2 regions of the Sporolactobacillus sp. BBK16-2 genome follow, and region 2 is predicted to be linked to the other one. Evidence: predicted binding sites of a transcription regulator. Region 2 holds the regulator's gene; the other holds the start of a gene.
What was found. Region 2 encodes Rex, which represses fermentation and respiration genes when NADH is low (regulators of the CRP and FNR family bind a similar motif). Its sites were predicted from a motif close to TTGTGAAATATTTCACAA; they were not measured.
Positions count from the first base shown of each region.

Region 1: the regulator Rex is predicted to act here: its motif matches at 7,613-7,630, upstream of adhE (bifunctional acetaldehyde-CoA/alcohol dehydrogenase).

Region 1 is NZ_CM187611.1:2,919,042-2,934,748, reverse strand. It holds gene AC6F33_RS14515 (acyltransferase) at 1-724, shown strand, start outside; gene AC6F33_RS14510 (AMP-binding protein) at 748-2,322, shown strand; gene AC6F33_RS14505 (sulfonate ABC transporter substrate-binding protein) at 2,315-3,265, shown strand; gene ssuC (aliphatic sulfonate ABC transporter permease SsuC) at 3,279-4,046, shown strand; gene AC6F33_RS14495 (ATP-binding cassette domain-containing protein) at 4,115-4,828, shown strand; gene adhE (bifunctional acetaldehyde-CoA/alcohol dehydrogenase) at 4,961-7,576, opposite strand; gene AC6F33_RS14485 (DUF5105 domain-containing protein) at 8,108-9,175, opposite strand; gene AC6F33_RS14480 (YvbJ-related protein) at 9,381-10,505, shown strand; gene AC6F33_RS14475 (NCS2 family permease) at 10,983-12,275, shown strand; gene AC6F33_RS14470 (hypothetical protein) at 12,893-13,171, shown strand; gene AC6F33_RS14465 (NETI motif-containing protein) at 13,297-13,539, shown strand; purine riboswitch at 13,611-13,712, shown strand; gene purE (5-(carboxyamino)imidazole ribonucleotide mutase) at 13,872-14,408, shown strand; gene purK (5-(carboxyamino)imidazole ribonucleotide synthase) at 14,405-15,556, shown strand; gene purB (adenylosuccinate lyase) at 15,553-15,707, shown strand, end outside.
Region 2 is NZ_CM187611.1:3,040,143-3,055,849, forward strand. It holds gene AC6F33_RS15080 (IS4 family transposase) at 1-499, opposite strand, end outside; gene AC6F33_RS15085 (hypothetical protein) at 715-1,242, opposite strand; gene AC6F33_RS15090 (hypothetical protein) at 1,426-1,815, opposite strand; gene AC6F33_RS15095 (LysM peptidoglycan-binding domain-containing protein) at 1,829-1,969, opposite strand; gene AC6F33_RS15100 (hypothetical protein) at 1,995-2,192, opposite strand; gene AC6F33_RS15105 (LysE family translocator) at 2,631-3,266, shown strand; gene tnpA (IS200/IS605 family transposase) at 3,834-4,265, opposite strand; gene AC6F33_RS15115 (IS110 family RNA-guided transposase) at 4,646-5,887, opposite strand; gene AC6F33_RS15120 (hypothetical protein) at 6,236-6,550, shown strand; gene AC6F33_RS15125 (hypothetical protein) at 6,763-6,942, shown strand; gene groL (chaperonin GroEL) at 7,343-8,968, opposite strand; gene groES (co-chaperone GroES) at 9,032-9,316, opposite strand; gene AC6F33_RS15140 (CPBP family intramembrane glutamic endopeptidase) at 9,593-10,255, shown strand; gene map (type I methionyl aminopeptidase) at 10,373-11,128, opposite strand; gene AC6F33_RS15150 (redox-sensing transcriptional repressor Rex) at 11,242-11,886, opposite strand; gene AC6F33_RS15155 (ABC-F family ATP-binding cassette domain-containing protein) at 12,169-14,118, shown strand; gene tsaD (tRNA (adenosine(37)-N6)-threonylcarbamoyltransferase complex transferase subunit TsaD) at 14,469-15,485, opposite strand; gene rimI (ribosomal protein S18-alanine N-acetyltransferase) at 15,494-15,707, opposite strand, start outside.

The sequences.
Region 1 (15,707 bases), 120 kb from region 2:
GCAAAAGTTTAAAAAGTGGCATTTGCATGTGTTCCTATGGAGTGTGTATGTGCAATTGATCACAACGGTTTTTATCAAATTTGTGCTGCCTCATCTGGATACATCTAGCTGGCCGTACTTATTGTCTCATTACGGCGTGTTCGTCGTCACCTACCAATGTTATTTTGTACTCGGCGGCTTGGCAGCATGTCACTATAACGAGATTTGCACATTTATTGATCGGCATATCAAATTGCTGATCGGTATCCTTGCCGTCAGCTGGATGGGTATGTGCCTGCATTATTATTTAAACCGCGTCATCTTACATGAAAGCGATCGTGCTGCTCAGTCTGTGCATCAGCCTGTATATCTGCCCTACACTATTCTGATCATCGCTTTGTTGATTTTTATCGGAAGGTACTGGGCGAAGCGCAGGGAAACAGGGAGCGGGCCGGTGTTTAATCGATTCGTTCAGACCGCATCAATGACGTCGTTCGGTATGTATCTGGCGCAGCCTTTTCCGCTCTATTTGGTCGGTACTTATTTTGTACCCTATTTAAAAGTCGGTTCACTTGCTTTTTACTTGTCTCTGCCGCTTGCCATTCTTTTTGTTTACGCAGCATCTATGCTTATTGCCTATGCTTTTTATAAAACACCGATTCTGTCCTATTGCATTGGTCGTCGTTCAAAATGGCCGAGCCTGAAGCGGTCAAAGCCTGCAGCTTTGCCTGAAGAAACAAAATAAACGAATTAAAGGAGATAACGTCTATGTCACAATTAACACGCGAATTGCATGAGCATATGAAGCCAAGTGACAGATCTATGATAAATGAAGGCAATCATTGGTATTCGGCAGGCGAACTTCAATCCGAAATCAAAAGAATTCAAGCAATTATGGTGCATGCGGGGATTGAAAAAGGGGACAGGGTCGTTCTCGGACTGCCAAACTCCTATTCATTTCTTTGTTTCTTCCTTGCAATTATTGATTACGGAGCAGTTGTTGCAACCATAAATCCGGAAATGACGGATACGGAATTTAAACGATTCATACAGAGGTGCCGACCGGTTCACGGGTTCGTTCACGATCGGCATGCTGCCGTTTTATTCGATGACAGCACGGTGAATTCCTTGAGCTCGCTCTGCGTTTATCATGGGGATTTGTCGGATCTGTCCTTTTACTTCAGAACTAGTCAGCGCTGGATAAGAGGATGGGAAGCGGAGGCTGCGTTTGATACATGTACCTCTGTTGAGCCGTCTGAAGACGAAACGGCCATTCTTCTTTATACGTCGGGAACGACCGGGGCACCGAAGGCAGTCGGCCTGACACACCGGCAAGTGTATGCGGCAGCGCGGCATATTATCGCCTCGCACCGACTGAGCGCATCCGATCGTGCTTATAACATACTTCCGCTTTTTCATATCAATGCTCAGGTTGTCACCGTTTTGTCTACACTTCTTTCAGGAGGGCAGATCATAATGGCGCCAAAGTTCAGCGCGTCTAAGTTTTGGAATGTTGTCATCCAAGACAAGGTGACCTGGGTATCGGCGGTGCCGGCGATCATCTCGATTTTGCTTAAGATTCCGAAACCGACGGTCATTCCTGATTCTTTGCGTATGATCCGATCCGCGTCAGCTCCGCTTGCACCGCAGCTGGCAAAACAATTTGATGATGTCTTTGGCATTCCGCTGATCCAATCCTACGGTATGACTGAGGCAGCAAGTCAGATTTGTGTTAACCCGCTGCCGCCTATGAAACGTAAACCTGCATCGGTCGGGATTCCGTACGGCTTGGAATTGAAAGTTGTTGATGATCAGGATCAGGAACTGGCGTGCGGGAAAGTGGGAGAGCTTACGATACGCGGCGACAATGTGATCAGATGCTATGAAGACGGCGCAGGAAAGGACGCTTTCCAAGACGGCTGGTTTCACACCGGTGATGTTGGCTGGGCTGATGAAGACGGCTATGTCTTCATATCAGGAAGGAAAAAGGAATTAATTAATCGCGGAGGCGAGAAAATCAGCCCTTATGAAGTGGAACAGGTCATCCGAACGGTTTCCGGGATAAAACAAGCTGCCGTTATTGGGTTGGATGATCCAAAGTACGGAGAACGAGTTGCCGCTTATATTGTCGCTGAAGAGAAAGTCCAGACTGATCGGCAGGAACTTATACGGGCTGTTTGGGAGCAATGCAAGCGATCCTTATCCGCACACAAATGGCCGGAAACCATAGAATTCTTGCCCGAAATACCCACCGGACCAACAGGGAAAGTTCAAAGAAGCCTGTTAAAGCATCATTTGCTCGTTCAAAATCTTGAAATAGGGAGTATTAATAATCATGCGTAAATCAAAGCTGCTCGCTCTGTCACTTATACTCATTATCGGTTTTCTTGTCTCCGGGTGCGGAACATCATCATCGGACACCGGAAACAAAGTCATTCGCATCGGATACCAAAAAGGCGATGAATTTAACATTGCTCAGATCAGAGGAAATCTAGCCAAAGCGCTAAAGAAACAAGGATATAAAGTGGAGTGGAAAGAGTTCCAAGCGGGTTCGGCATTGCTTGAAGCGCTGCGGGCCGGAAGCATTGACTATGGTCGAACAGGAAATACGCCGCCGGTCGTCGCACAAGCATCAGGTACGGACATCGTCTACGTCGGCGTGGGAAAATCCAAAAATGTCGGCAGCGGCATTGTTGTTAAGAAAAACAGCTCAATTACATCGCTTGCCGATTTAAAAGGGAAGAAGATTGCTTTTTCAAAGGGATCCAGCTCTCATTATCTTGTAGTCAAAGCATTAAAAAAAGCAGGCCTAACATTGAATGATGTGCAGCCTGTGTACTTGCAGCCTGCAGATGCACGTATCGCGTTTGAGAAGGGCAATGTTGATGCTTGGGCAGTTTGGGATCCATTCACAGCGGCAGCACAGATTACCGGCAATGCAAAGATGCTTGTCAACGGCAAGGGGATTACGACTGATCGCGACTTCTTCTTGGCGAAACGCAGCTTTGCAAAAAGTCATACAAAGGTCACCAAAACAGTTATGAGTCAAGTATCAGAAGCCATGGATTGGGCAAATAGCCACCATACGGAATTGATTGCAAAGCTGGCGGATGCCCTCAAAATGGATAAGGACATTGTAGCAATGTCTGTCAATCGCCGCACCTATGGCATTGACAAAATGAATAGCACTATTCTCGATGAACAACAATCGATTGCGGATCAATTCTATCAATTAAAAATCATTCCGAAGAAAATCAATGTACGTGATGCGTTGCTGAGCAATTAAGGAGGCATAAATCATGAAAATCAATGTAAGAAAAGATTTGATGCATGTTCTCCCGTGGCTGATTCCGATCGTTTTGCTGCTCGTCTGGCAGGGATTATCGTCATTGGGAGTCCTATCCGCAACGGTGCTTCCTTCGCCGCTCGGTGTTATTCGTGCAGGGATTCGGTTGTTTAAAAGCGGGGAATTGATGAATAATCTCGGGATCAGTCTCTATCGCGCGATGAGCGGTTTCTTGATCGGGGGTATTACAGGCTTTGTTTTAGGACTGTGCAATGGAATTTTTAAAGTTTCCGACTCACTTTTTGATTCTTCTGTGCAAATGCTGCGCAATGTACCGCATCTGTCTCTGATTCCTTTAATGATTCTCTGGTTCGGCATTGGCGAGACACCGAAAATTGTCCTAGTTGCACTCGGTGTGCTGTTTCCGATCTATATTAATACGTATCATGGCATTAAATATGTGGATAAGGAATTAGTAGAAATGGGACAAGCCTATGGATTAAACGGATTATCACTTTTTACGCATATCATTTTTCCAGGTGCACTCTCATCAATTCTCGTCGGCGTCCGTTACGCACTCGGTGTGATGTGGACAACCTTAATTGTCGCGGAGACCATATCATCAAACTCGGGAATCGGCTATATGGCAATGAATGCACGAGAATTCATGCAGATGGATGTTATCGTCCTTTCCATTTTGATTTACGCATTACTCGGCAAATGTTCCGATCTGATTGCAAAACTATTTGAGAGGAGGTGGCTGCGTTGGTCACAGGTTTAAGACAGGCAGATGATCGACCGGTTACTGTACTTCATAGCCAAGATGAACTTTATGGATCGAAAAAGGTTGTGCTGGAATTGCGGAACATCCGCAAACATTATCAGGATCAGCAGGTTCTTAAAGGCGTCAACCTTACCATTCGCGAAGGCGAATTTGTCGCAATCATTGGGAGAAGCGGGTGCGGGAAAAGTACGCTGCTACGGCTGATTGCCGGTTTAGAGCAACAAACAGAAGGCGAAGTGGAACAGAACCGGCAGCCTCTGGCGGGGATCAATCATTCGGCACGCTTAATGTTTCAAAATGGCCGCTTTCTTCCTTGGAAAAAGGTGGTTGATAATGTTGGCATCGGCTTGAATGGCAATTGGAAAAAAAGTGCTGTGGAAGCACTGGAAGCAGTAGGTCTGTCCGGATTTGCTGATAAATATCCATTGACATTATCCGGCGGGCAAAAACAGCGAGTCGCGCTCGCGCGGGCATTAATCAATCAGCCGGAACTGCTCTTGCTTGATGAACCGCTCGGCGCGCTGGATGCATTGACCAGGATGGAAATGCAGGACTTGATTGAAAAGGTATGGAAAAAGCAGGGCCTGACCTGCATCCTTGTGACTCATGATGTGGAAGAGGCAGTTCGATTAGCGGATCGTGTTATTCTGCTTGAGCAGGGCGTAGTCAGCGAAGATCTTGCCATCCCTCTTGAGCGGCCGAGAACACGAACGTCGGCATCGTTTAATCACTATACCGAACAATTGCTTTACAAATTACTTACGCCTAAGAATAACTGATAAGAATTTGCTAGTCTGTGAAACGTGGGCTTTTTAATTGGCCTTTCGAAAGCATAAGCAGATTTCAATAAACAAAAAAATCGAGAGGATTCGTCTCCTCTCGATTTTTCATTTTGTTGTTGGGTGTAGGGTCTAGATGCCCTTGAATGCTTGACGATAGATTGCTTCCAGTTCGGTAACCAGCGGCATCTTCGGGTTGGCGGTCGTACATTGATCGCCAAATGCACGATCAGACATCTTTTCAACAGCTTTTTCAAAAGCTGCTTTGCTGACACCATTTGTTTCAATGCTCATCGGCATATTCAGCTCTTGAGTCAGTTTTTTAATCGCCTGAACGAGGTTTTCCACACTTTCTTCAGTCGTCTTTCCGCCTACACCGATGATCTGTGCAATCTCTGCATAGCGTTCATCGGCAATAAAGTGTTTATATTTCGGGAACGATGTGAACTTCGTCGGCTTCTGAGCATTGTAACGGATGACATGCGGCAAAAGAATCGCACAGCACCGGCCGTGTGCCAGATGGAATTCGTTGCCAAGCTTGTGCGCAAGGCTGTGATTGATTCCCAGAAATGCATTAGAGAATGCCATGCCCGCGATGGTTGACGCATTATGCATTTTCTCTTTTGCTAATTTGTCGCTGCTGTCCTTATAGGAGCGCGGCAAGTATTTGAACACGAGTTGAATTGCTTTGATACAAAGTCCGTCTGTAAAATCATTGGCCATGTTGGACACATAGGCTTCAATCGCATGCGTGAGCACATCCATACCGGAATCGGCGAGCACGCGCGGCGGTACAGTCATGACGAATTCCGGATCGATGATCGCCACATTTGGTGTCAGCGCATAGTCGGCGAGCGGATACTTCATATCATTTTCTTTGTCTGTGATCACGGAGAAAGAAGTCACTTCTGATCCGGTTCCCGACGTGGTTGGGATTGCGACGAATTTTGCTTTTTTACCGAGATCAGGGAATTTAAAGACACGTTTCCGGATGTCCAAGAACTTTTGCCTGAGTCCAAAGAACTCTGTTTCCGGGCTTTCATAGAACAGCCACATACCCTTTGCTGCATCCATTGCCGAACCGCCTCCCAGGGCAATGATTACGTCCGGTTTAAAGCTGCGCATCATTTCAGTACCTTTCATAACAGTAGTGACGGATGGATCCGGTTCCACATCAGAGAAAATTTCGTACTGGATCGGTTCATTTCGTTTTCTCAAATAGTGGACAACACGGTCGACGTAGCCGAATTTAACCATGCCCGGATCGGCAACGATAAAAGCGCGTGTAATATCCGGCATCACAGACAAATACTTGGTTGAATTTTTTTCAAAATAGATTTTCGGCGGAACCTTGAACCACTGCATGTTGTTGCGGCGATTGGCCATCGTTTTAATATTGATCAAGTTCGCTGTCCCCACGTTTGTGGATACTGAGTTGCCGCCGTACGTGCCGCAGCCCAAGGTCAGTGATGGAATAAAGTGGTTGTAAATGTCCCCAATACCGCCGAGTGACGATGGTGCATTTATGATCAGACGGCCGGCCTTCATCTTCATAGCAAAGGCATTAATTACTTTTTGGTCGTTTGAATGAATAACTGCCGAGTGCCCGATGCCACCAAATTCAAGCATTTCTTCACATCGCTGTAAGCCTTCTTCGGTTGTTTTCGCTTTGAAACAGGCGAGCACAGGACTCAGTTTTTCACGTGAAAGCGGTGATTCCGGGCCAACACTGTTCAGCTCGGCAATGATAACCTTAGTGTCATCCGGAACTGTGACGCCGGCAAGATTAGCAATGTATGCGGCCGACTTGCCGACAATTTTGGGATTGACGGCGCAACGCTTTTCATCAATGACCAGTGTCTCTACTTTTTTCCGTTCTTCATCATTTAAGAAGTAGCATTTGTTTGCGGTCATTTCTTGTTTGACCGCTTCATAGACTGCTGCGTCCACAATGACTGCCTGTTCCGAGGCGCAAATCATGCCGTTGTCAAAGGTCTTGGAAAGGATCAGATCGTTCACCGCCTGCTTAATGTCGGCCGTTTTTTCGATGTACGCAGGTACGTTCCCAGGACCAACGCCGATCGCCGGTTTGCCTGAACTGTAGGCGGATTTAACCATGCCTGAACCGCCGGTCGCGAGAATGAGAGCCACGCCGGGGTGATGCATCAGCTGCTGGGTTGCGGCAAGTGATGGTGTTTCAATCCATTGAATACAATTTTTCGGTGCTCCGGCACGTATCGCGGCATCACGAACCACGCGAGCCGCTTCGCTGCTGCATTGTTGCGCCGACGGATGGAAGGCGAAAATAATCGGATTCTTTGTCTTGATAGAGATCAGAGACTTGAACATCGTTGTCGACGTCGGGTTGGTCACCGGAGTAACGCCAGCGATGACACCAACCGGTTCGGCAATTTGAACAATTTCTTCATAAGGATCCTCGTTGATGATGCCAACGGTTTTGTTGGTTTTTATCGAGTTATAAATGTATTCGGTTGCAAAAATATTTTTAATCATTTTATCTTCATAAACACCGCGTCCGGTTTCTTCGACGGCCATTTTCGCCAATTGCATGTGCTGATCAAGTCCGGCCAGAGCCATTTGTCGTACGATCTCATCAATTTGCGTTTGGTCAAGCGGTTTAAATTCATCCAGTGCGGTCTGAGCATTCGTTACCAATTGATCGATCATCGTTTCCAATGTTTCTTTTTTCGAATCCTTTGGATGTAATGCTTGTTCTTCAATAGCCATATGGTGGTCCTCCTTCGGAAAATAGGGATCATGACTTTGTGAATTAATTCACATATATAATTTACTTTATAACCAGTGGATTGGCAACAATTACGAAAACGCTGTCACAAAGTGGCCATTTGATTTTGTCTGATTTGTGTCGAGCAAATAATTGAGGTTTTAAGCAACAGTAAAGTGGGTTGCATCTTTGTTGCGCAGTAGACGGAAGAGGTGCAATAACTCGTAAGATGTGCGGATGTCTGGACTTGTAACGAATCGAGAAAAAGTCGTAACGAAGACTCTCAAATTCGTAACGAACTAAGGAAAAATCGTAACGAACTTCTAAAAAGTTGTAACTAATTTCAAACGAAGAGCGGAAATTCAACCCAACACTCGAAAAGTTCAACCCAATCTCTGGAAAGTTCAACCGAAGAGAGAGAAAACCCATTCGTCTCAACTGCTATCCGCTTGTCCCGCTTTCTCGGTTGAAAAAAGCGAATTGAGCGCACCTGCTCAATTCAGCTTAGTCCATAAAGCATTGGCGACATTAATTTAATACCCGCCCGTCATATCGCTGAGCAGTCCCTCGTAATCGTAATTTGCCGTGCTTTTTTCAGAATCGACCTCCCATTTGTTTCCTTCCTTCTTAAGATTGATTTTATAGCTGTCGTCGGATGTCTGTGTATCAGTATTTTTAAACACCTCCCCAATATTTTTTGCCATGTACACATACCAGCCTTTCAGCGCAGCATCATAGTCCGAATATTTGCCGCGGTTGTCATCAATAAACTGATCCTTCAATTTTTCAATCTCGTCATACATGTCGTCGAGGAAAAGTACTTTTGGAGTAACTTCGACAACGGCTGAATCCGGAAGGGCTGTATCAACCTTTAGAACGACGCTTCCTTTTTCACGATTGGCGCTTTCAAAGGCTTCATAAATTTGATTGGTTTGCTCATCAGACAACTGATCATCGAGCTCGCTGCCCATATTTTTGATGAATACGTCTTTCATTTGCGCTTTATCTTTATTTGCATCATTGGCGACAAGGGTTGCGTAGTTCGAATCATCTTTTCCAAAGAAAACAGTTTGTATATAGGCGTTCATGGAATCCTTAATTTGCTGCTGATCGTCTTTGAACTTCTTGGTATTAATTTTTACAACAATTTCATCAACCTTTTTATCTCCTTTATAGACGTTTGGCTGAAAGTGCAGTTCATAGGTTTTGTTCTTGGCGACTCGAAACGGAATGTAGCCGGTTACGGTTTTATCTTTGGCAAGGGAGTCAGTGTCCAGCATTTTAAAGCTGCCTTCTGAATCGTCATAGATGGAGTCATCCACCGATACTTTTTCATTCTTGGAATCATAGAGTGAGAAGTCATCAGTGAGCAGATCCAGCGAATCGTCGGAGTGGTTGGTAATACTGATATTGAGCGCGAGCAGTGCGCTATCGTCGGAGTTTTCTTGACCATCCTTTGTAATATATTGGCCGTTTTTCACTGTCACCGTCGCAATATCGGATTTGCCTTCTTCTTTCTTACTGCTTGAGTTGCCGCATCCGGCAATGAGCAGCAGAAGTGCGAGTCCCATGATGAGCAAAAGCTTAAGTTTAATCGTCATCGCCCCCCAAAATTGTTTGAAGTTCGGTTTGTCATGAAACCGTCAAAAAGTCTACGGTCAGTTCTATGTGATCACCTTTAAAAATAGACTGGATCAGTTTGTACCATTTTCATCCGCATGAAAAAATGCAGCTTTGATTAAATAGGAGTCACTTCACGAATTTTGCAGCATAGAATGGGCAAATACGGAAGGAGACGTGAAAGCGATGCGATTAGGAAAAAGCAGCATGGTGATCATCGGCACGTTCGTACTTATATTAATGTTTCTTCTTATTCTAGTCGGTATAGGTCACTCGAAGTCTTCTCCAGAACACCTGCTTCAGAGCTTTAAGGAGACGATCAAGACTAACGATGCGTCAGCACTCAAGCAGCTGCTCATTTCAGATAATAAAAGTGCTGAAATTACGAAATCCTCATCTCAGGCACTGCTTAATTATTTGCGTACGCACAAGGGAGCCTATCGAGAAATAACCGACAGCCTGACAAAGGCGGCACAGACAAAAAAATTAGATTCGGACGGTGTCCTGAGTATCACGCAACAGGGACGACGCTATCTGCTTTTTAAAAATTATAAATTGAAGCTTCAAACGCAGCCGATTACGGTAACTGGGTTGCGCAAGGGTGAACAATTGGCACTCAATGCTGATCAACAGGGAATTGCACATAAGGGAACCAAGTATGGACGAATTCTTCCCGGAACCTATGTTCTTCAAAAACAGCTGACCAATGATTTAGGCATTTTTATAAAAAAAGAAAAAATAGCAGTGTGGGATCAACCGATAACAATCGACGTCAATTCGGCGATCTGGATAGCACGTGATGCGTCGGTGCAAAAAGCAGTGATTGAGCGCATTAATCAGTTTAACAGCGAAGTATCCATTTGGGAGACTTCTGAATATGTACCGACAAAACTTCCTTCTGCTTCGGAACAATTTAAAAAGACCCAATCGGCTGCACGAATGATGCAATTCGAACAAATAAAGGGACAATTGGATGAAGTTCAATCTGCCTATTTAGGGATGGTGGTTGATCCGGACAGCCTGACGCTGACGCATTTCGGGGATCAATGGAACGCCTCAGTAGATACTGTTGTTTCCTATAAATACGGTTATAAGCTAAAGAAAGAGAAACAAATGAAAGACGATTCCTATCAGCGAGGCATCAATTTCCGGCTGGTTTATGATAAAAATCAGAAGCGTTGGCTGGTAAATGGAATTTCCGATAATTATATAACGCTTCAAACGGCATCTCTATGGACACATAAAAAGAAGCTGTCCGTCCCAAATCCGGTTGTTCACACATGGCCTGCAGACAAACAGCCGAATTTGTAGGAATATAAACTGCTTGAAAACTGGACCCTATCTCCATGAAGTATGAATAGGTGTTATCCCCAAAAAGAAAAGCCCAATGAAAAGAGCGAGGCAGTCTCAAAATCCGTTTTGGACTTTGAGACTGTCTCGTTTCTATGAATAACATAAAGGCGAATTGATTGATGGCAGGTTTTGCCTGAATGGGCCATTCTTTTTTCTAATTCCGAACGTTTACCAAAATAAATTATATAGCGTTCGCTGTTTCGTTGACGGCGGCTCCTATCTGCTGATATAATGAACGATGTAAAAAAAGAGTTTTATTTTGTCTGCATACGTCGAAATTAATTTTCAACATGTCATCATGAGTATTGCATTTATTCTATTCGCTTCATTGGCTTTGAAGCTTTTTTATTTTGGGTTCATAGCCGTTCATCGACAAATATTGGCGGATGCGGACAAAATAAGAAAATGAGGGGGATTATTGTGAACGAGAATTGGTTGTCACGTTATTTTCAATTTTCCGAGTTAAAGACAACTTTAGGCCGTGAAACACTTGCTGGTTTGACTACCTTTATTTCCATGGCGTACATATTGTTCGTCAATCCGAGTGTTCTCGGTGCATCAGGCATGGATAAAGGTGCTGTATTCACAGCAACCGCGATTTCCAGTGCGCTTGGCTGCTTGATCATGGGTATCATAGCTAAGTACCCGATTGCAATAGCACCGGGGCTTGGTGTTAACGCATTTTTTGCTTATTCAGTATGCATCGGCATGAAAATTCCGTGGGAGACGGCACTGGCCGGCGTATTCATTGCATCGGTAGTGTTCTTTCTGATTACGATTTTCAAGCTTCGTGAAATTATTATTGACGCAATTCCGCAAAGCCTGAAGCTGGCAATGGCTGCAGGTATTGGCTTATTCATCGCATTTATCGGCCTTCATGAAGGCGGTTTGATCGTTGCCGACAAAGCAACGACAGTAGCTTTCGGACCGCTGAATGTCGGCACAACTTGGCTGACCATCTTCGGATTGATTGTCACGATCATCCTTATGGTTCGAAAAGTTCCCGGTGCTATTTTCATCGGCATGGTTCTGACTTCGATTGTGGGCATCATTTTCAAACTGATTCCGCTTCCGTCTTCGATTGTTTCGACTGCGCCTAGCCTCGCGCCTACTTTCGGCAAGGCAATTACACATGTTCCGGACATTAATACATTACAGCTCGGCGTTGTTGTCCTGACGTTCCTGCTTGTTACATTCTTTGATACGGCCGGCACGCTGATCGGACTTGCTGAACAAGCCGGATTCATGAAGAACAACAAAATGCCGCGCGTCGGACAAGCACTGCTTGCTGACTCGACATCAATGCTTGCAGGTTCTGTACTTGGTACATCACCAACCTCTGCTTACATTGAATCATCAACAGGTATTGCAGTCGGCGGACGTTCCGGATTCACTGCGGTTGTTACCGGTATTTTGTTCCTGTTCGGCATGCTGTTCTCGCCGCTGCTGTCTGTTGTTACGTCACAAGTAACCGCACCTGCGCTGATCATTGTCGGTGTACTGATGGCATCTGCTTTGAAACAAATTCCTTGGGATAAATTTGAAATCGCGGTTCCTGCATTCCTGACTGTACTCGGCATGCCGCTGACGTACAGCATCTCTGATGGTATCGCACTTGGTTTCATTCTTTACCCGATCACGATGATCACGGCAGGACGCTGGAAAGAAGTTCATCCGATTGTCTACGTACTGTTCTTTGTTTTCATCGTCTTCTTCGCATTAATCTAAAAGCGATCTTTTTAAAAGCCTTCCTCATTGAGGAAGGCTTTTTTGCAGGTAAAGAAAATTTATCGTTCTGCCCTGCTGACGATGAGCCTCATAAGCTGCTGATTCCCATCTGTTCTTAGCGGTTGGGCGATGAGGTAAGCGCCCAATCTGATAAATAGACGGAGAAATTACCCTTATTTAGAAAATGAGCGAAAAAATCGCTTAAATAGACGGAAAAATTCCGCTTATCGAATCGAAAAACATGAAAATAGAGAGCTTTGCTTTGCATAAGCGGAAAAATTACCCTTATTTACCGGCAAAATAAGCTCCATGGTGATATAAGCGGAAAATTTCCGCTTATTTTATTCGTTGCTTATAAGGATCAGAATGCTTAGTGAAACAGAAGTAGGATGTGCCAGAAGTTGCCTGCGGGCTCGCTGTGCACCCGTGGTCGCGCTCAGTTTGCCCGGTTTTTCTAACGCGACCTGTGCGCACCTGCCTAAAGCAGAACCGATGTCCCTTTTCGATTCAAAACATTTTTCGCGGCATAATGCATTTTGCAGATCCCTGTATTGCCGAATACATGCACCTCGTCAGTGACATGATAAGGATAATCTATCCTAAAGGGCGTGAATGAAATGGCTGCTTTAATCATTGCAATTTTGTTTTGGATTCTTGGAATGGCTGTGCTCTGTGCAAGCTTTTATCTGACGAAAGAGATGAGACAGGCTGGTGACCACTTAATTGTGGAAGCGGAGCATGAGAAGGGAAAGGATGATTCTGCAAGTATAGCCATGGCGATCGAAGCAAGCTTCCTGAAGCGTATTCCAAGTTACATGATTCACATGGTGACAGGGACCATCGGTGCAACATTGATTGCGCTTGGCTTTGTCGCGCTTGCTTTTTACGTTCATTAATGAAGTGTCGATGAAGCCTGTCGAAGCAGCAGGTTAATTGATATAATAAAAATATGAAATTTCGATAAAAGACGACATTTAACGCGTGCAGCTGCGCGTGATTGACATGGAGCGGTGAACATTCATTGGGAAAACGAAAGCAAGGGAATTCGGATAAGCGATCAAACATTACGCTATTGAAAAAGCAATTTACTGTCGGAGAAGATGAGACCATCAATCAATGTCTCGAACGGATGAAAGCCGAAGGATACGCGCCGATCAGGCGGACAGAGCGTCCGATTTTTCGAGAAACGGAATCAGGACCGGAATGCATCGGTCGGCAATGTGTTTTCGACGGAAAATTGATTTCGTCAAAAGGCGAACAATAGTACGAAACATTTCATCTAATGTTCGATAATCCGGTTGACATGCGGTGAATGTTGTTGATATGATGAGAGGGTCAAAAAGAAAAGCGAACCCTCATATATTTTTGGGAATATGGCCCAACTGTCTCTACCTGGCGACCGGAAATTGCCGGACTATGAAGGGAAAATAGCAACGTTTTGTTGGAAGCCGCTGCCCGCGGTAAAAGACCAGACGGTTGTTTTCTCTTCATTTTCAGGAAAACAGCTGTTCTGGGCTTTTTATTGTCTGGATTTTGAATGTGTTTAAAGAGCCTGAGAGACAGAAAAAGAGCTGATGATGTCGATTCGGCTCGACAATGTGTTCGTTCACGCTCTTTTTAAATGCTTTTTATTTGGGAGGCAGTATTGTGAGTCAAGCAGTAGTTGGTGTGATTATGGGAAGCAGCTCCGATTGGGAAACCATGAAGAATGCGTGCGATGTTTTGGATATGATGGACATTCCTTATGAGAAGAAGGTTGTGTCCGCGCACCGTACACCGGATTTAATGTTTGAGTATGCGGAGACTGCACGCGAACGCGGAATCAAAGTGATTATTGCAGGTGCTGGCGGAGCCGCGCATTTACCGGGTATGACCGCGGCAAAGACGACCTTGCCGGTCATCGGCGTTCCTGTGAAATCCCGAGCGCTCAGCGGTATGGACTCATTATTATCCATTGTTCAGATGCCGGCCGGCATTCCGGTGGCAACTGTAGCAATTGGTGCATCCGGGGCGACCAATGCCGGTTTACTCGCTGCTCAGATGCTCTCGGCATTCGATGATCAGTTGAAGAACCGTTTAGAAGACTATCGTGAATCTCTGGCCAAGAAGGCAAAGGAAAGTGATCTGAAATGAAGCAGAAAACGATCTTGCCGGGACAAACCATCGGCATTCTCGGCGGCGGACAATTAGGACGGATGATGGCGATCAGCGCGAAACAAATGGGCTATCGGATTGCCGTACTTGATCCGACTAAGGATTGCCCGTGCGCGCAGGTCGCGGACATCGCAATTGTTACGGATTACGACGATCCGGAAGGCGCAAAGAAAATGGCGGCATGTGCTGATGTCGTCACGTATGAATTTGAAAATGTAGACGTTCAGACGGTGGACTACCTGCAGGAGAACAGTTATCTTCCTCAGGGCGGTCACCTGCTTGAAATAACCAAGGACAGACTGAATGAAAAGGCAGCAATCCGCGAAGCGGGTTTACCGGTTGTTCCTTATATGCCTGTCCGTAATCATGATGAATTGGAAAAAGCTATTGCTGAAATCGGATTTCCGTCCGTACTGAAAACAACTCAGGGCGGCTACGATGGAAAGGGCCAGTACGTTCTCAAATCTGAATCAGATTTAGAGGAAGCACGCCCTTATATAGGAAAGACTCCTTTTGAACTGGAAAAATGGCTTCCATTTGAAAAAGAAATCTCTGTTATTGTTGTACGCAGCACGACCGGGGAAACCTCTGTATTCCCGGTTGCTGAAAACATACATCGTCATAATATTTTGCATCATACTCTAGTGCCGGCGAGAATACCTGAAAGTCTCCGCGTTGAAGCAACCGAACATGCGTTGCAGCTTGCGGAAGCCCTCAAGCTCGTCGGCACGCTTGCCGTCGAAATGTTTGTCGGCACGGACGGAAAGGTGTACGTCAATGAGACCGCACCGCGTCCGCACAACTCCGGACATTTTTCAATTAATGCCTGCGAGACGTCTCAGTTTGAACAGCATGTGCGTGCGATCTGCGGTTTGCCGCTGTCCAGCACGCAGCTGCTCAAACCGGTCATTATGATCAATATTCTTGGCGAGCATGTCCAGCCGGTTTTGGACAAAATTGATTTATTGAAATCCGCGCACCTCCACTTATATGGAAAAGACGCGGCGAAAACCGGACGCAAGATGGGTCATCTGACGATCCTGGGTGACAGTGTTGATGAAGCAATTGAGCAAGCAGAGAGATTAGGAATATGGAAAATTGAACAGGAAGTGGGTAAGCATTCATGATTGATCGGTATACACGGCCGGAAATGGGCGCAATTTGGACAGAAGAAAACAGGTACAGGGCATGGCTTGAAGTCGAAATTCTTGCCTGTGCCGGTTGGTCGGAACTCGGAGAAATACCAAAGGAAGACGTTGAAAAGCTGAGGAAAAATGC
Region 2 (15,707 bases):
AATCAATAGGCATAAATGTAGCTCCATCAGACCAGCCTAAAGTTAACATCCGGAATCCCTTATAGTACCGCATTTTTTGAGAGGCATGATCAAAACATCGGGCAAGCAGTTCAACTGTTTTACTCCGTTGTCGATAGAAAGAGGAATCATCAACGATGAGTACTTTCGGACGATGATGATCCGTCAGTGTACTTACCTTTTGAATCGTGCTCGTACTCAAAAAAAGAAGAAACCGACGCCAAGCAAACTGAGAATGATTCAGAAAACGATAAACGGCATCTTTTCCAGGATAATGGGTTGTTTTCTTACTCTCCAAAAGGCGATACCAATTTTTCTGTTCAAAGATGAGACAGAACACCAGTTGAAATAGATAGGCACACGTAAAGCCAAACGCTTTCGTAATACCTGCATGACGTAAATGTTTGAGCACACCCAACTCATCAAAAGTCACTTTTATTTCTTTTGGCAGTTGATTATTCAGACCCTTTTTCGCTATCATATAGAGGACACCTCTTCTTTTGGTAGTGTTTTCGTCAAATTCACTATACCAAAAAGGAAGGTGTCTTTCTATTTTGTCAAGATCCCTAATGAATAGCTCACAAAACAGGTTACATCAAGGATTCTCCCAGACTTTTACACTGCGAAAGTTGAGTCACTATTTTAAAAATCAAGCTAATCATTGATCTAATTGGTCCGCCTTTAAAAATGATATGCTCACTCTTTTATGTCGCTTTGCGATGCATTTCTGTAGAACATGAGCCAGTTGTTTTTTGTCCCGTCTTGTTCGAATTGAATGACGTGCCCATTATATTGATACTGAAGCAGGTGTTTTCCATTTATTTTTGGCGACATGCGCATTTCTTTAACGATCTTTTCTCGAGAAGTCTTCAAATGCACAACGAAGCTATATTTAAAGCGTCTCTGATCCTTAAAGTCATCCGTTTCAATGTTGTCATCGATCTGAAACGTTTGACCGTTTTTTTGATACACATAACTCTGCACTTCTTCACGATCAATGTGCCGATTCGGCTCTCCCCAGGCTTTTTTGACGTCATCCAAACTAAATCCATCGTTTAAAGAAAGCGGTGTCCCGCTGATTTTCCCATGCTTTAGATCTTTAACGAGTGCGGCATTTACTTGAACTTGCTTCGCATTTGTTGACTTCTTCACATGCGTGCACCCGGTAAATAGAACCAAAAGCAGAATACTCATTGCCAAAATTTTGTATGCCTTAATTTTCAATCACCTCTTAAAATTTTGCTAAACGATTATTTATAGGATACCTAAAAAGCTGCTGCTAATCAGTGTCATGTGAGTTTTTCCATCTCCTCTATTTTACCGATGAGTATAGACATGCTATTTTCTTCTCTTCTCATTATTCATTTTAATATGTACTACACCCAGAAACCCCTGGGTGGTGGCGTTTTATTTTGCCTTGAGAACTGCTTGTTCAATCAATTGCGGAATCAGCGCTTTAATATCGCCAATCGCCTGCTCTCCGAGTGAGATCAATTCCGGTGCCTGAGCGATGACGGACTTGACTGCGTCATCTTTGACACGCGCAGCAAGTTCTGAAGTAAACGCTCCTTTGGCCTTGGCATCCGCAACAACTCGCTGATTAAAATCTGCAACGACAGTCTCAGCAATTGATGACAGTCCATCAAGAACTTTATTAGCTATATCAGCCTGAGACGAGCTCAGATGTTTGTCCGCTGCCAATTTAATCTTTGGCACGAAGGCTGTGATTAAAGCACCGACACCTGCCACTAATAGAGATAAAACTGCCGATAAAACCTGTACTCCTAAATCCTGCACAACACTCATCCTTTCAAAAGGTTAGTCTGCTTACGCTCATTAGCTTATTCACGGTTACTTTCCTTGCTTGAGCGATCTTCCACAGACTGTCGCCTTTTTTGGCAGTGCAGATCATTAAAAAGAGACCGAGGAAATAACGGTACTTACCCGTCATTTTCTCGGCCCCAAACTTTTTCTGTTTAATATGCAAAAGATACGATGAAGGTCACTAAGGATAGAACAAATAAAATTGAGGGGATCCATGCAAGTCCGGTTCGATCGCAGAAATCGGATAGTGATGTGTATTTTTCTTTAAATGATAATTGATACAGAGCCTGTATAGCAAAAGTCATTGACGCACTGCTCAATAAAAAAAGAACGCTGATCAGTAAAAGCATATAGATTACCTCCTCACCATTCGTTTAGTATCAAACGAAAACAATTCCCTTTCATCATACTTTATTTAAGTAACCTCTGCCTGGATAAATCTGCATGTTAAGTTAATTATGCAAGCTAATCAAAAATATAGTATGCTATTTTTTCAGGCTATTGAGGTGACTATAGTATTGGTGTCTTGTCTTTGCACATTGGCAACATCATCTTCGAACTTGAGAAGCTCGTCCTCAAAACATCTGGCTTACATTGCCGCATCCATATTTCCATCTTCAATTCTCGTTTATGGGATAGCTATTTCTGCGGTCTCCTGCACATTCTCTTTGGCTGCGGAACGAAAGAGGGATTGAGGGGATCTATAGCCACTGTGCAAAAGGAATAGAAAAAGACATGAATCTAGATTCACTCGGGTGCAAAGCAAGGTAATGGAAAGGGGTTTATTGATGCATCTTTTGTTCACGTACATAGTATTAGGTTTTTCTATTTCAGTTCCTGTTGGTCCGATCACCATTGGTATGACCAAGCAGGGATTAAGAAATGGCTTTTTATTTGGGTGGTGCGTTGGTCTTGGCGGAATGACCGTTGATTTTATCATGATTCTCTTCATCTATTTCGGCTTTTCTACAATTCTATCGATGCCGATAATTAAAAGTGTAATGTGGCTGTTTGGCTGTTTCTTTCTTATCTATCTAGCTGTTGACAGTTTTAAAGAGAGTAAAGATTTTATTCATGATGAGGAACAGAAACCTGTTCAGCGTTCGCTTCTAAAATCCTATTTGTCGGGTTTAATGGTAGCAATATCGCCGGGAAGTATTATTTTTTGGATTGGTATTTTCGGCTCCATCCTCACAAATTCATTAACCGCTTCTACATCACATTCTTTTCTTTATATTGCCTTAGGAATACTATTGGGAATTATTCTTCACGATATCGTTCTGCTCAGCGTCATACACATGACACGCCGATTTGTGAATCAAAAGTTTATGCGTTGGTTCTCTATTGGCGCAGGTTTTGTATTACTGGCATTTGGCATCCGGTTTGGGTATGAATTTATAAGATCTTTGACCACAGCATATTAAGCATCTTGCTGCCGACATCATTTGGGACAATGCCTCCGTATGGATACAAAAAAGAGGTCTCTCATCGATTTCAAAATCGGTTGAGAAACCTCTTTTTTTAATAAACTAATACTTGAAAATTGAAAAAATATTCCAACCTCTTGTCAGCTCTGCAGTCTCCATGAATAAAATAGGGAAAGATTCCGTTCTTACCAGCTGTTGAGGGCAGCTGGCAGGCAAACGTACTCATCGTGTGAACAGTGGATGCCAATACCATTCCTAATACCTTCTTAATTCAGCCTTAAGCTGTTTTTAACATTTGAGAGGTACAATAAATGTCAGTGAGGGTGGCCCCACCATCGCCATCAGTGTTGGCGATGGTGGGGCCAATACTATTTTTGTATAGCCGCAACCCATCATTTACCCGTGTCTAGCACTCCTAGAGCAATTGGCTGCATATCTCCTCTAAACGCCCACCTGCTAAAGCAGGTGGGTTCAGACATAAATGTCTGCGACTTAAAGTCGCCATTCAAGACTGAAGTCTTCTGAAAGTTCTTGTGCTCAATGCACACTGAATTCTGACTGAACTCAGTCATCAATCCTGAAAATGTCGTCCCTGACTTTATTTGATTGATTGGCAATATAAGTTCGGATGATTCCGTCTGTCACGGTGCCCACCGTTGCACAGAAATAGCCTCTGGACCATAAATGCTGACCCCAATATCGTTTTTTCAATTCTGGAAATTCATCCTGTAATAACCGGGATGAACATCCTTTCAAATACTGCATGACTTTACTTGGAGCCAAACTGGGCGGACAGGAAATTAGCAGGTGAATGTGCTCTTTACCTACGCTACCTTGCAGAATCGTGATCCCTCTGGCGTCACAACCTTGCCGGATCAGTTCCCGTAACCGGACAGCAACCTGGCCTCGCAACACTTTGTAGCGATATTTTGTCACCCAGATCACATGATACTTGATGTCATAGATCGCGTGACCATTTTTTTGATAACCGTCCATACTTTTCACCTCTGTAAAAAGTATGGACACGAAAAGATAAGGCTAAAAGCGGATACCGTCTAAAGACGGTGGGTTTAGACCCCGCTTTTGGAAACTAAAGCAAAATCAAAACAACCCCTGAGGGTGCCGCTTTCATTCATTCTCTATTATTTTCTGACATGATACGCCGCGTCTCCTTTAGCATCACATGCCATTTAATATGGTAAAATAGGGTATCGTTCGATCGAGACGAATCCCGATTTATTAAGTCTTGTGGTATTAAGTCAAGACCTAAATAAGATTAATTCCTTTACTTCTCACAGACATTTGAAAAAAGAGACAACACAAACCTAAGCCTTCAATAATTACCAAAATTTTGAAGGCAATAAGGAGGTGGATCTTTACTGATTATCGGCGACTTCACCTCCCTTCGGCGTGTAAATCAGGTGGTCGCGAAGCAGCACGTCCACCAGCCGAACCAGTTTTCTTGCTGTTAGTACGAGTGCGCGTTTATGACGAAACTTAGGAACTTCATTGAATTTCTTTTGGTAATAGGATCGATAAACCGGGTCACGTCGCTTTACTGAATTGGCAGCTTCAATCAAGTAGTAGCGAAGGTATTCATTACCCGTGTGTGTTCGTGGCGTGCGTTCTGCCCGAAAAGTTCCGGATTGGGAGACTTTCCAGTAGAGGCCGGCATATTTAGCGAGCTGAGCCTCATTGTCAAAGCGGTCAATCTGGCCAATCTCGGCAATCAGACCGGCCGTGTAGACCGGACCGATTCCCGGAACACTCATGAGACTTCGCGCCTCGGAGATGATGACGCATAGAGACTCAATGCTCTTGTCCAGTGTCTGAATTTGTTTCTTCAGCCCGGCGATGATACGGGCATAGGTGGCAAGCACGACATCAATGGAATCCTGAAGGACTTTGCCAATGCGGTAGGAATCCCGTATTGCTTTCTGAATCGCTTTGGCCAGGTTTTCCGGATCACTGAAGCGTCCTTTTCCAGCCTTGTTTAGACGTTCGGCGAGGTCTTCCAATTTCATCTGGGAGATCTCATCGAGGGATAGGGAATCGCTTAGGATATCCATGATCGACGCACTGAACACAGAGGTCGGAATTTCCTGAGTCAAGGTGTTGCACGTGTAATACAGATTCTCTAGAAAGTGCTGTTTACATTCGGTCATTTGATGAATCAGCTGATAACGGGTTCGTGTCAGACGTTGGAGCGCGACATACTTCTCTTCTTTGATGACGGGTACCTGGTAACGCTCAATACGTAGAAAATCGGCAATCCGGAAGGCGTCAATCGTATCGGTCTTGTCCTCGTCAAATAGCCCTTTATAACGATGAATCATCGTCGGGTTGAGGGTTACGACATCGAGAGGTAGCGCCTTCAAGTCCGCATCTTCATGAAAAAACACCGCTGGATGAAAGCTGTAGATGGATGTGGACTCCATGCCGATCACCACCCGTTGATAGTGAGCGGCTGAGTGGAACTTCAACACCAGATCCTTAATGGCACCGGCACCGATCAGATTATTCGCTAAAGACTTTTGGATCAGCCTATTTTGATCACTGTCCAAAAAGCAAACGTCTAGTTTCTCTGAACTCACATCAATACCAACAAACAATTTCATTGGGAAGGACCTCCTTTCCTGATCAATTTTGGAATAAGCTCGGATACTCTGTGATGTCCCCTAATTACACCTGCATGAACGCGACCTCGCGATCAGTAGACCATGGCTGCGCGTTCAAAGCTGCCTCATCCTGCTTCTGATGAGTTGAGCCGCAGCCGCCACATCTTGTGCGTCAGCATATCTGGCAGTTGCCTGGGCGGCAGACTTAAAACGTAGTCGAACTACAGGAGCGATAAGCCTAGTCCAGTTGGATCCATTCCAATGAACAACTAGAGGATATCACGCAGTACCCGAGCTGAACAGGGGATTACATTAACTTCAAAACTTATAATACGAGGAGATGATTGGATGAAAAAGCCTTTTGTATTGCCTGCAATTATTGCACTGCTGACAATTGTGGCCTGCTTTTTTGGGTATGCGTTTCAAGAAATGGCCTACTGGACCAAAAACAGCATGTTTTGGTACTGGTTTGGCGCTGTGCTGGCTTATTTATTTTCTGCAGCAGCTATCACGTTTATCATTATCGACATAACGATCAAGAGAAACCTCGGAACCATCGAGCGCGTGATCGATGGATTAGTCATGGGTGGTGGGCTACTTGTCATCATCTTGACTATTCTTTGGACTACATTTATCATCATCGCTTGGCAGTCAGGAATGTAAAAATGCATGCTATGAAGAGTTCTACAGGAATTTTCCTTATTGCTGCTATTATCCTCAGATTTCACCTTAGCACCCTAAAAACTACTTGGTTCAGTTGTTTCCCCTTTCATTTTCAGTGTTCCTGATTTTGGATAAGAAGAAATGATTGGGTCGTGTCAAATCGCACATTTCTTCAACTCCTTACAATTTCATTCAATGAAAGGAAGTTTAAAATGAACTGGAAACTCTATACGCTGCTTGTTATCCCTGCCGTAATTATGATGTTCGTTTTTGGTTTTCTTTTTCCTCTTCCATCTAAATACTTTATCTGTATCATGATTATTCCAGCTGTTTTTTGGATTCTATACTATTCCATCGATTACGCTCAGAAAAGAGAAAAAAATCGCAATTAAAATTTATGCTCATGTCACTCAAAAAATAAGAAAAACCGGGCAAAAAGCGCCCGGTCCTTAATCTCCAGCCATGTGTGATTAGTTTGTGTCTTTACAGTGCTGAATCATCGCTTCGGTTGCTCGCATCAACTGAGCGCGACCGCGGGCGCACCGCGAGCCTCCTCAGTCAGGCAGAAATCTGCGGGGTCTCGCTGGCACCTGATCCCGCAGGCGTCTCGCACCTCCGCTTTGATTCTCGGTCAAGACACTGGTTTATTTGTTTAAATACGAGGCAAAATCTTATACTTTCTTTACTTGTGAAAAAACACTTCTCATGTATCCAAATGGATACATGAGAAGTGCCCTAAAAAACAATCTATTCATACTGAAAAACATTGTTAAATCAATGTTTTTTAGTTTATTACATCATACCGCCCATTCCTGGTGCTCCGGCTGGCATTTGCGGTTCCGGATGTTCTTCAGGCTTGTCGGCAACGACTGCTTCAGTTGTCAGCAGCATTGCAGATACAGAAGCCGCGTTTTGCAGTGCGGAACGTGTAACCTTTGTTGGGTCAACAATTCCGGATTCAATCATGTTTACCCATTGATCCTTGGCAGCGTCATAGCCGATGCCTGGTTTCTGGGATTTCAGTTTTTCAACGATGACAGAGCCTTCGAGGCCTGCGTTTTCGCCAATTTGACGAACAGGTTCTTCGAGTGCGCGGACAACGATGTTCACGCCGGTCTTTTCATCGCCTTCAGCTTCAACAGCTTCAACGTTCTTGATCACGTTAGCAAGAGCTGTACCGCCGCCGGCTACGATACCTTCCTGAACTGCAGCGCGAGTCGAGTTCAGAGCGTCTTCAATACGCAACTTGCGTTCTTTCAATTCAGTTTCAGTTGCTGCACCGACTTTGATTACGGCTACGCCGCCGGACAGTTTTGCAAGGCGTTCTTGCAGCTTTTCTTTGTCAAAGTCAGACGTTGTTTCTTCCAACTGTGCTTTGATCTGACCGACACGCGCGCCGATCTTGTCGGATGCGCCTGCACCTTCAACGATCGTCGTGTTGTCTTTCGTAACGATAACCTTGCCGGCTGTTCCGAGTTGATCAACCGTTGTTTCCTTAAGTTCGAGACCAAGGTCACTTGTAACGACCTGTCCGCCGGTCAGTACAGCGATGTCTTCGAGCATTGCTTTCCTGCGGTCGCCGAAGCCAGGAGCCTTAACAGCAACAACGTTGAATGTACCACGCAGTTTGTTCAGTACGAGCGTTGCCAACGCTTCGCCTTCAACATCTTCAGCGATGATCAGCATTGGTTTGCCTTGTTGAACAACTTTTTCAAGAACAGGAAGAATTTCTTGAATGTTTGAGATCTTCTTGTCGGTGATCAAGATGTATGGATTGTCGAGAACGGCTTCCATTTTATCCTGGTCTGTAACCATGTATGCGGAAGCATAACCGCGATCAAATTGCATACCTTCAACAACGTCAAGTTCAGTAACAAAGCCCTTGGATTCTTCAAGCGTAACAACACCATCGTTGCCAACCTTTTCCATAGCTTCGGCAATCAGTTCGCCGACTTTTTCGTCAGCTGCAGAAATAGCTGCAACTTGTGCGATTGATGCTTTGCCTTCAATCGGCTTTGAAATTTCTTTCAATCCCTCAACGGCAGCCTGAGTTGCTTTTTCAATACCGCGGCGAATGCCCATTGGGTTTGCACCGGAAGCAACGTTCTTCAAGCCTTCGCGAATCATAGACTGCGCAAGAACCGTTGCAGTTGTCGTACCGTCGCCGGCTACATCGTTCGTCTTGCTAGCGACTTCGGATACAAGACGTGCACCCATGTTCTCGAATTTATCTTCAAGTTCGATTTCTTTTGCAATTGTTACACCGTCATTCGTAATCAGCGGTGAACCGTATTTCTTATCAAGTACAACGTTGCGGCCTTTCGGTCCGAGCGTTACTTTTACTGCATCAGCTAAAACGTCGACACCGCGAAGCATCGAGCGGCGCGCTTCTTCACCAAATTTAATATCTTTTGCCATTGTGAATAGTCCCTCCTAAATTAAATTAGATCTGAGGATCTTCTGTTAAACGAGCATTGCAAGTCAGTCAATAACAGCGAGAATATCGTCCTGACGAACAACGAGATAGCTTTTGCCGTCATATTTTACTTCAGTGCCTGCATATTTTGAAAAGATCACTTTTTCTCCTTCTTTTACGTCCAAAGCGATACGTTCGCCTTTGTCGGACACCTTGCCGGCACCAACGGCAATAACGCGGCCTTCTTGCGGCTTCTCCTTCGCCGAATCAGGAAGTACGATACCGCTTGCTGTTTGTTCTTCTTTTTCTTGTGGTTCGATCACAATACGATCACCCAATGGCTTTAACATGTTGAAATACCCTCCTTAAAAATGTTAAGTTAAGTACCTTTGTTAGCACTCAGTTCACCTGAGTGCTAATCCATTTAATATAATAATCAATTCCCAATAGATTTGCAAGTTTTTACTCGAAAATATATGTAACCATAAAAATGGTTCAAATAGTTATTAAAGGATAAAGAAAATCCGCTATGTTAAAATAGACAAAACAAGCAATAACCTTCTAGAATGCTTTCAGCTTTTCACAAATAATCCTAAATTATACAAATAGATATGAGGTGTCTGACTTTGGTTTTACGGTATATCCTGATCGTTCTTGTTTATCTTATCTGCTTTATATCTCCGCTGATTCCCGGATTTCCGAAAGGTGGATCGTCCTCCGGTGATGCATACGCAGCCGTCTTTTTCTTAACCTTAATTATTGTCTCACTGCTGCTAATACCCGAGCGTAGGTTGGCACGCGGTCCGGTTGCTTCTATCGGCGAGTCGATCGCTTGGGCAATTTGCGGTGTGTTCATCCTGTTCGTTCTTCAGATTGCGACAGCACTGATCAACAGCCTCATATTAGGTCAGCCGATCAGCTCGCAGCATACTCAGGATGTCGTCCAGATGACCCGCAAGGCGCCTTTGTTTATATTCGCAGTCAGCATCATCGGACCGATGCTTGAAGAAATTGTTTTCCGCAAGATTCTTTTCGGAAGTTTGAAAAAGGGCATTGGCTTCTTTTTTGCCGCGTTGATCAGTTCCCTAATCTTTGCTGCCGGCCATTTTGATTTTTCGCATCTGCTTATTTATGTTGTGATTGGCTTCTTTCTTTGCTATGCCTATCACAAGACCGGTCGCATTTGGGTGACCATGTTCATGCATGCAGCCATGAATGCCACTGTTGTTCTACTCAGCTTGAGTGTGCACATTCCGAATACAACCAGCTGGATTCACTGGTTTATGTAAAAGAGCGGTTGAAAAAATTTGGGAGGCCAAGTCCTTTCTTTGATCTATTAAACGTTTTTTTGTATAAAAACAGCGGGGCCCGTTAATTGGGGCTCCGCTTCTTCTATCCCGTACTCTTTATTCTTCATCAAGTGCGGTCAGAATTTCCGGACCGTTTTTCGTGATCGCCAATGTGTGTTCGTACTGTGCGGACAATGAACCGTCGATCGTGCGTGCCGTCCAACCGTTATCATCAACCTTTGAACGCCAGTCACCAATGTTCAACATCGGTTCAATCGTAATCGTCATGCCTTCTCTAAGGCGAAGACCGCGACCAGGGCGGCCATAGTGTGCAACCGGCGGATCTTCGTGCATTGTCGGTCCGATACCGTGGCCGACAAATTCACGAACAACGCTGAGTCCGCGATCCTCGGCATATTTTTGAATAGCGTAGCCGACATCGCCGAGCCGGTTTCCGACAACCGCTTGTTTAATACCTTCATAAAGCGATTCTTCCGTTGTCTTCAGCAAATGCTTCGCCTCATCAGAAATTTCACCGACTGCATAGCTCCACGCTGAATCCGACATCGCGCCGTTCAGATTAACGACCATGTCGATCGTGACGATATCTCCATTTTTCAGAGGCTTTTTATTCGGAAAGCCATGGCAGATTTCATCGTTAACTGAAGCGCAGGTCGCATACTTATAGCCCTGAAATCCCTTTTCTTCAGGAATCGCGCCGTGCTTTTCAAGAAATTCATTTACAAACTCTTCGATTTCCCAGGTCGTCACGCCGGGACGAATCATTTTTTTAATATGCTGATGCGCTCGAGCAAGCAGCTGACCGGATCTTTTCATTTCAGCAATTTCATTTTGTGATTTTAATTGAATCATTCCTGCATTCCACCTTATTTTTAAACCGCATAAGCGCGAACGAACTGCTCACTGTCCGCGCATGCGTTGATTCTTAACCAGTTAATGCTATGCACCTGTATTTTACCACTTAATCATTTAGAATTCCTTTCTTCCATCGAATGATTAAGAAAATAAATCAGCGCCTGAAGTTCAACCGTCATATCCACATGACGGACATAAGCGTTTGCCGGCAGAGACAAGGTCGTCGGAGAAAAATTTAAAAATCCGTGAATGCCTGATGCAAGCGCCATTTCCGCTGCTTCCTGCGCGTGTGCAGCTGGAACAGTTAAAATAGCGGCTGTTATGTCACTATTGTCGTCGGTTGCCAACGTATCCATTGCATAAATTTCCGTACCGCTGACTTCCGTACCGACAAGCGAAGGATCAATGTCATAGGCCTTCACGATCTTGGTATTGTTATTCTTTTGAAAGTTGTGATTGAGCAGTGCAGTGCCCAAATGTCCGACACCAATCAGGACCACTTTTGACAATTCATCTTGATAAAGTGTTTTCCTTAGAAAATCCATCAGATGCTGCGTATCGTAGCCGTATCCTTTTCTTCCGAGCGCACCGAAATAAGAAAAATCCTTGCGAATCGTTGTTGAATCGATTTGCACAAGATCTCCGAATTCCGAAGATGAAATACGCGTTTTTCCTACTGCAACCAAGCCCTGCAGTGTTCGATAGTACAGCGGCAGCCGCTCGGCAGTCGCCTGAGGTACATTTTGGTTCGCCATGACCGGGTCTTCCCCCCCCAATTTTACAAAACAGATCGTGTTGCCATCATTTATCTGTGTCTCTAGTTCAACTATACTATAATCATCATTATTTTTGTTATTTATTTCACAATCATGATCGAATTTGTCTTAATCCAACATTGCATGCCTCCGCAGTTGCCGAATAATTTACGAGTAGGCTACAATGAACATATCTATCTTATTATGTGTACAGATTCCGAAGCAAACATCCTGCTTCCGGAAAATCGACCGCTATTCCTAATCTTTCTGAGGTGAAAATCTGTGTTGCTCTTACAAACCAATGAGATCAGTAAATCCTTTGTAACTGATCTTGTTTTATCTAATATCTCCATAGAAGTACAGCTTGGAGAACGCGTTGCGCTGGTTGGCCGTAACGGCGCTGGCAAATCAACGCTGCTTAAAATTATTGCCGGAGAAATGAGTGCGGACAGCGGTGAGATCATCATGCCAAAAGACCGTACAATGGGCTACCTGCCGCAGAATGCCACACTCGACTCGACGCGCGGAATCTATGATGAATTGCTGTCTGTGTTCGGGCCCCTTATCGCACTTGAGAAGAGAATGCGTAAGATGGAAGAACAGATGGCGGATCCCGGCAGCTTTGCTAATCCTAAAGATTACGATCAGCTGCTGAAGACTTACGATGCAATGCAAGCAGACTTCCGCGAAAAAGGCGGTTTCACTTACCAGGCAGAAACACGCAGCGTGCTGAACGGCTTGAATTTCGGTGGCTTTCCCGATGAGACGCCAGTAAGCAATTTATCCGGTGGGCAAAAGACTCAGCTTGCGCTCGGCAAGCTCCTGCTCATCAAGCCGGATCTGCTGATTCTTGACGAACCAACCAACCACTTGGACATTGAAACGCTATCATGGCTGGAAGGTTACTTGCAGCGCTACAACGGCAGTGTGCTTGTCGTCTCTCACGACCGATATTTTCTCGATAAAATTGCGACAAAGGTCTATGAAATTACCAGACATAAAGTGCGCAAATACACAGGGAACTATTCGCGTTATCTGGAAGTGCGCGCGGCAGAATTTGAAAGTGAACTGAAAGCCTATGATAAGCAGCAAAAAGAGGTAGCAAAACTGAAGGATTTTGTTCAGAAAAATATTGTACGTGCTTCGACGACAAAACGAGCGCAAAGCCGACGCAAACAATTAGAAAAAATGGATCTTATGGATCGTCCAATGGGCGACGCCAAATCGGCTACCTTTACCTTCGATATTGAACAGCAAAGCGGTCGTGATGTGCTCGCGGTTTCTCATCTTGATGTCGGCTACGACGATCAGAAACCCATGATATCTGATCTCAGCTTTCAGATCAGCCGAGGAGATCGCGTTGCATTAGTCGGCCCGAATGGGATCGGCAAATCAACGCTGCTTAAAGCGATTGACGGCGGCACAACGCTCCGTTCAGGTGAGGTGCGTCTCGGCAGCCATGTCAGCATCGGTTATTATGATCAGGAACAAAAGAGCCTCAATCCAACGAAAACCGTACTTAATGAATTATGGGACGATTATCCGTTAAAGCCTGAAGGCGATATTCGGACCGTGCTCGGCGGCTTCCTGTTTTCCGGTGATGATGTGTCAAAGATGGTTTCCCAATTAAGCGGTGGTGAGAAGGCACGTCTCATGCTGGCCAAGCTGATGATGCGCCATGACAATCTGCTGATCCTCGATGAACCAACCAACCATCTTGACTTGGACAGCAAAGAGGTCCTCGAAGGAGCCCTAATTGACTATCCGGGAACGATTCTGTTCGTTTCTCACGACCGTTATTTTATCAATAACATTGCCGATCGCATTTTCGAACTGTCGCGCGAAGGAATTACCGAGTATCTCGGCGATTATGATTATTATGTCGACAAGAAATTGGAACAGGAACAGATTGCAGAGCTGGAGGCACAGACGACAGCCGCACAAAAAAATGAGCCTGTGATCGGGGACGGAAAGGAACAATTTTTAAAAGAAAAGGAATTGAAAAAGAAAAAACGTCAGCTTGCACGTTTTATCGAACAAGCAGAGACTGATATTAGCAAGCTGGAAGAACAAATTGAGCACAATCAACAAGCACTGCTCGATCCGGAAGTCTTCAGCGACTCAAAAAAGTCAAGAGAAACTCAGACGCAAATCGAACAGGATGAAGCGAAAGTCGCTAAGATGATGGAAGACTGGGAATCCGCTCAGCTCGAATTAGACGAATTAGATTGATAATGATGTTATCCACACTAAGAAGAGGACATATCCACAAACATATGTGGTTATCCCCAATTTATTCAGTTAAATCAGGGAGTTATGCACAACCATTGTGTATAACTCCCTGATTGCTATTTTCAAAACAACTTATCCACCTGTGCATAAGCTATTTTTTTGGATTTATCCACGAACAATCAACAGGCATTCGTATTTCAAATTTTTGTGATCTGCTCAACCTGCACGAAATAATAAAATAAAAAAAGAGCAGGAATCTCTCTCTGCTCTTGATGTGAACCCTCAATGTTGGATCTTCATTGCCCAATTTCAGGAGTTTAGTTCATCTCCGCTTTTGGGTTACTGTTTAGTTAAAAGTCTTCAATCGCCAGGTTTGCTTTCCCATTCAGTGACAGGTCGGCGCGCGTCCCTTTCAGAAACCCGATTGTTCCGGATGCTGCAATCATTGCTGCATTGTCTGTACACAGCTTCAGCGGTGGAATAATCAGAGGAATTCCCCGAGTACGTGCGGCCTGTTCCATTTCAGTTCTAACTGCACTGTTCGCAGAAACACCGCCTGCAACAAGAATTTGTTTCGCATGAACCCGTTCCGCTGCGATCAGTGTTTTCTTAACGAGTACATCACTGACACTGGCTTGAAAGCTGGCCGCAATGTTGGCGGAATTCAAGTCATGACCACGCTGCTGCTCGTTGTGGACATAATTGATGACCGCAGATTTCAATCCGCTGAAGCTGAAATCCAGCGAACCTTCCTCCAGCCATGCCCTCGGAAAATCAATGACCGGCTTGCCTGCCTTAGCCAAACGGTCAATTTCCGGTCCGCCGGGATAGGGCAGCCCGAGCGTTCGCGCAACCTTGTCAAACGCTTCGCCTGCGGCATCGTCTCGTGTTGTACCAATGACTTCATACGAGCCGTGTTCCTTCATGTGAACGAGCTCGGTGTGTCCGCCTGAAACAACCAGTGCAATCAGCGGAAATTCGAGTTCACGAACAAAACGATTGGCGTAAATATGCCCGGTTATATGATGAACCGGGACAAGAGGCAGACCATGCGCATATGCCAGTGCCTTTGCACCGTTCACACCTACGAGCAGTGCACCGATTAATCCCGGCCCCTGGGTCACCGCAATCGCATCCAGGTCGCTCCAGGATACTCCGGACTTATCTATCGCTTCCTCACAAATAACCGTGATCTGATCCACGTGATGACGGGATGCCACCTCAGGAACAACACCGCCGAAACGTCGGTGGATATCAATTTGTGAGGCAACCGCGCTTGAGCGGATGATCGTACCGTTCTCGACAACGGCAGCCGCCGTTTCATCGCAGCTCGTTTCAATTCCCAAAATTAATGTCTTTTGATTCATATCTATTTTCATAGTCTCACCCACATGACTAGCGCATCTTCCCCATTGTTTGAATAATAGTTTTTACGGATACCGCCGTTTTTAAATCCGACCTTACGATACAAATTCTGTGCAATCTCATTGCTGACACGTACCTCAAGACTCATGGAACGTGCCTGCTGGGATACCGCATAGAGAATAACCTGGCGCAGCAGCGATTCGCCCACCTTGAATCCACGATAA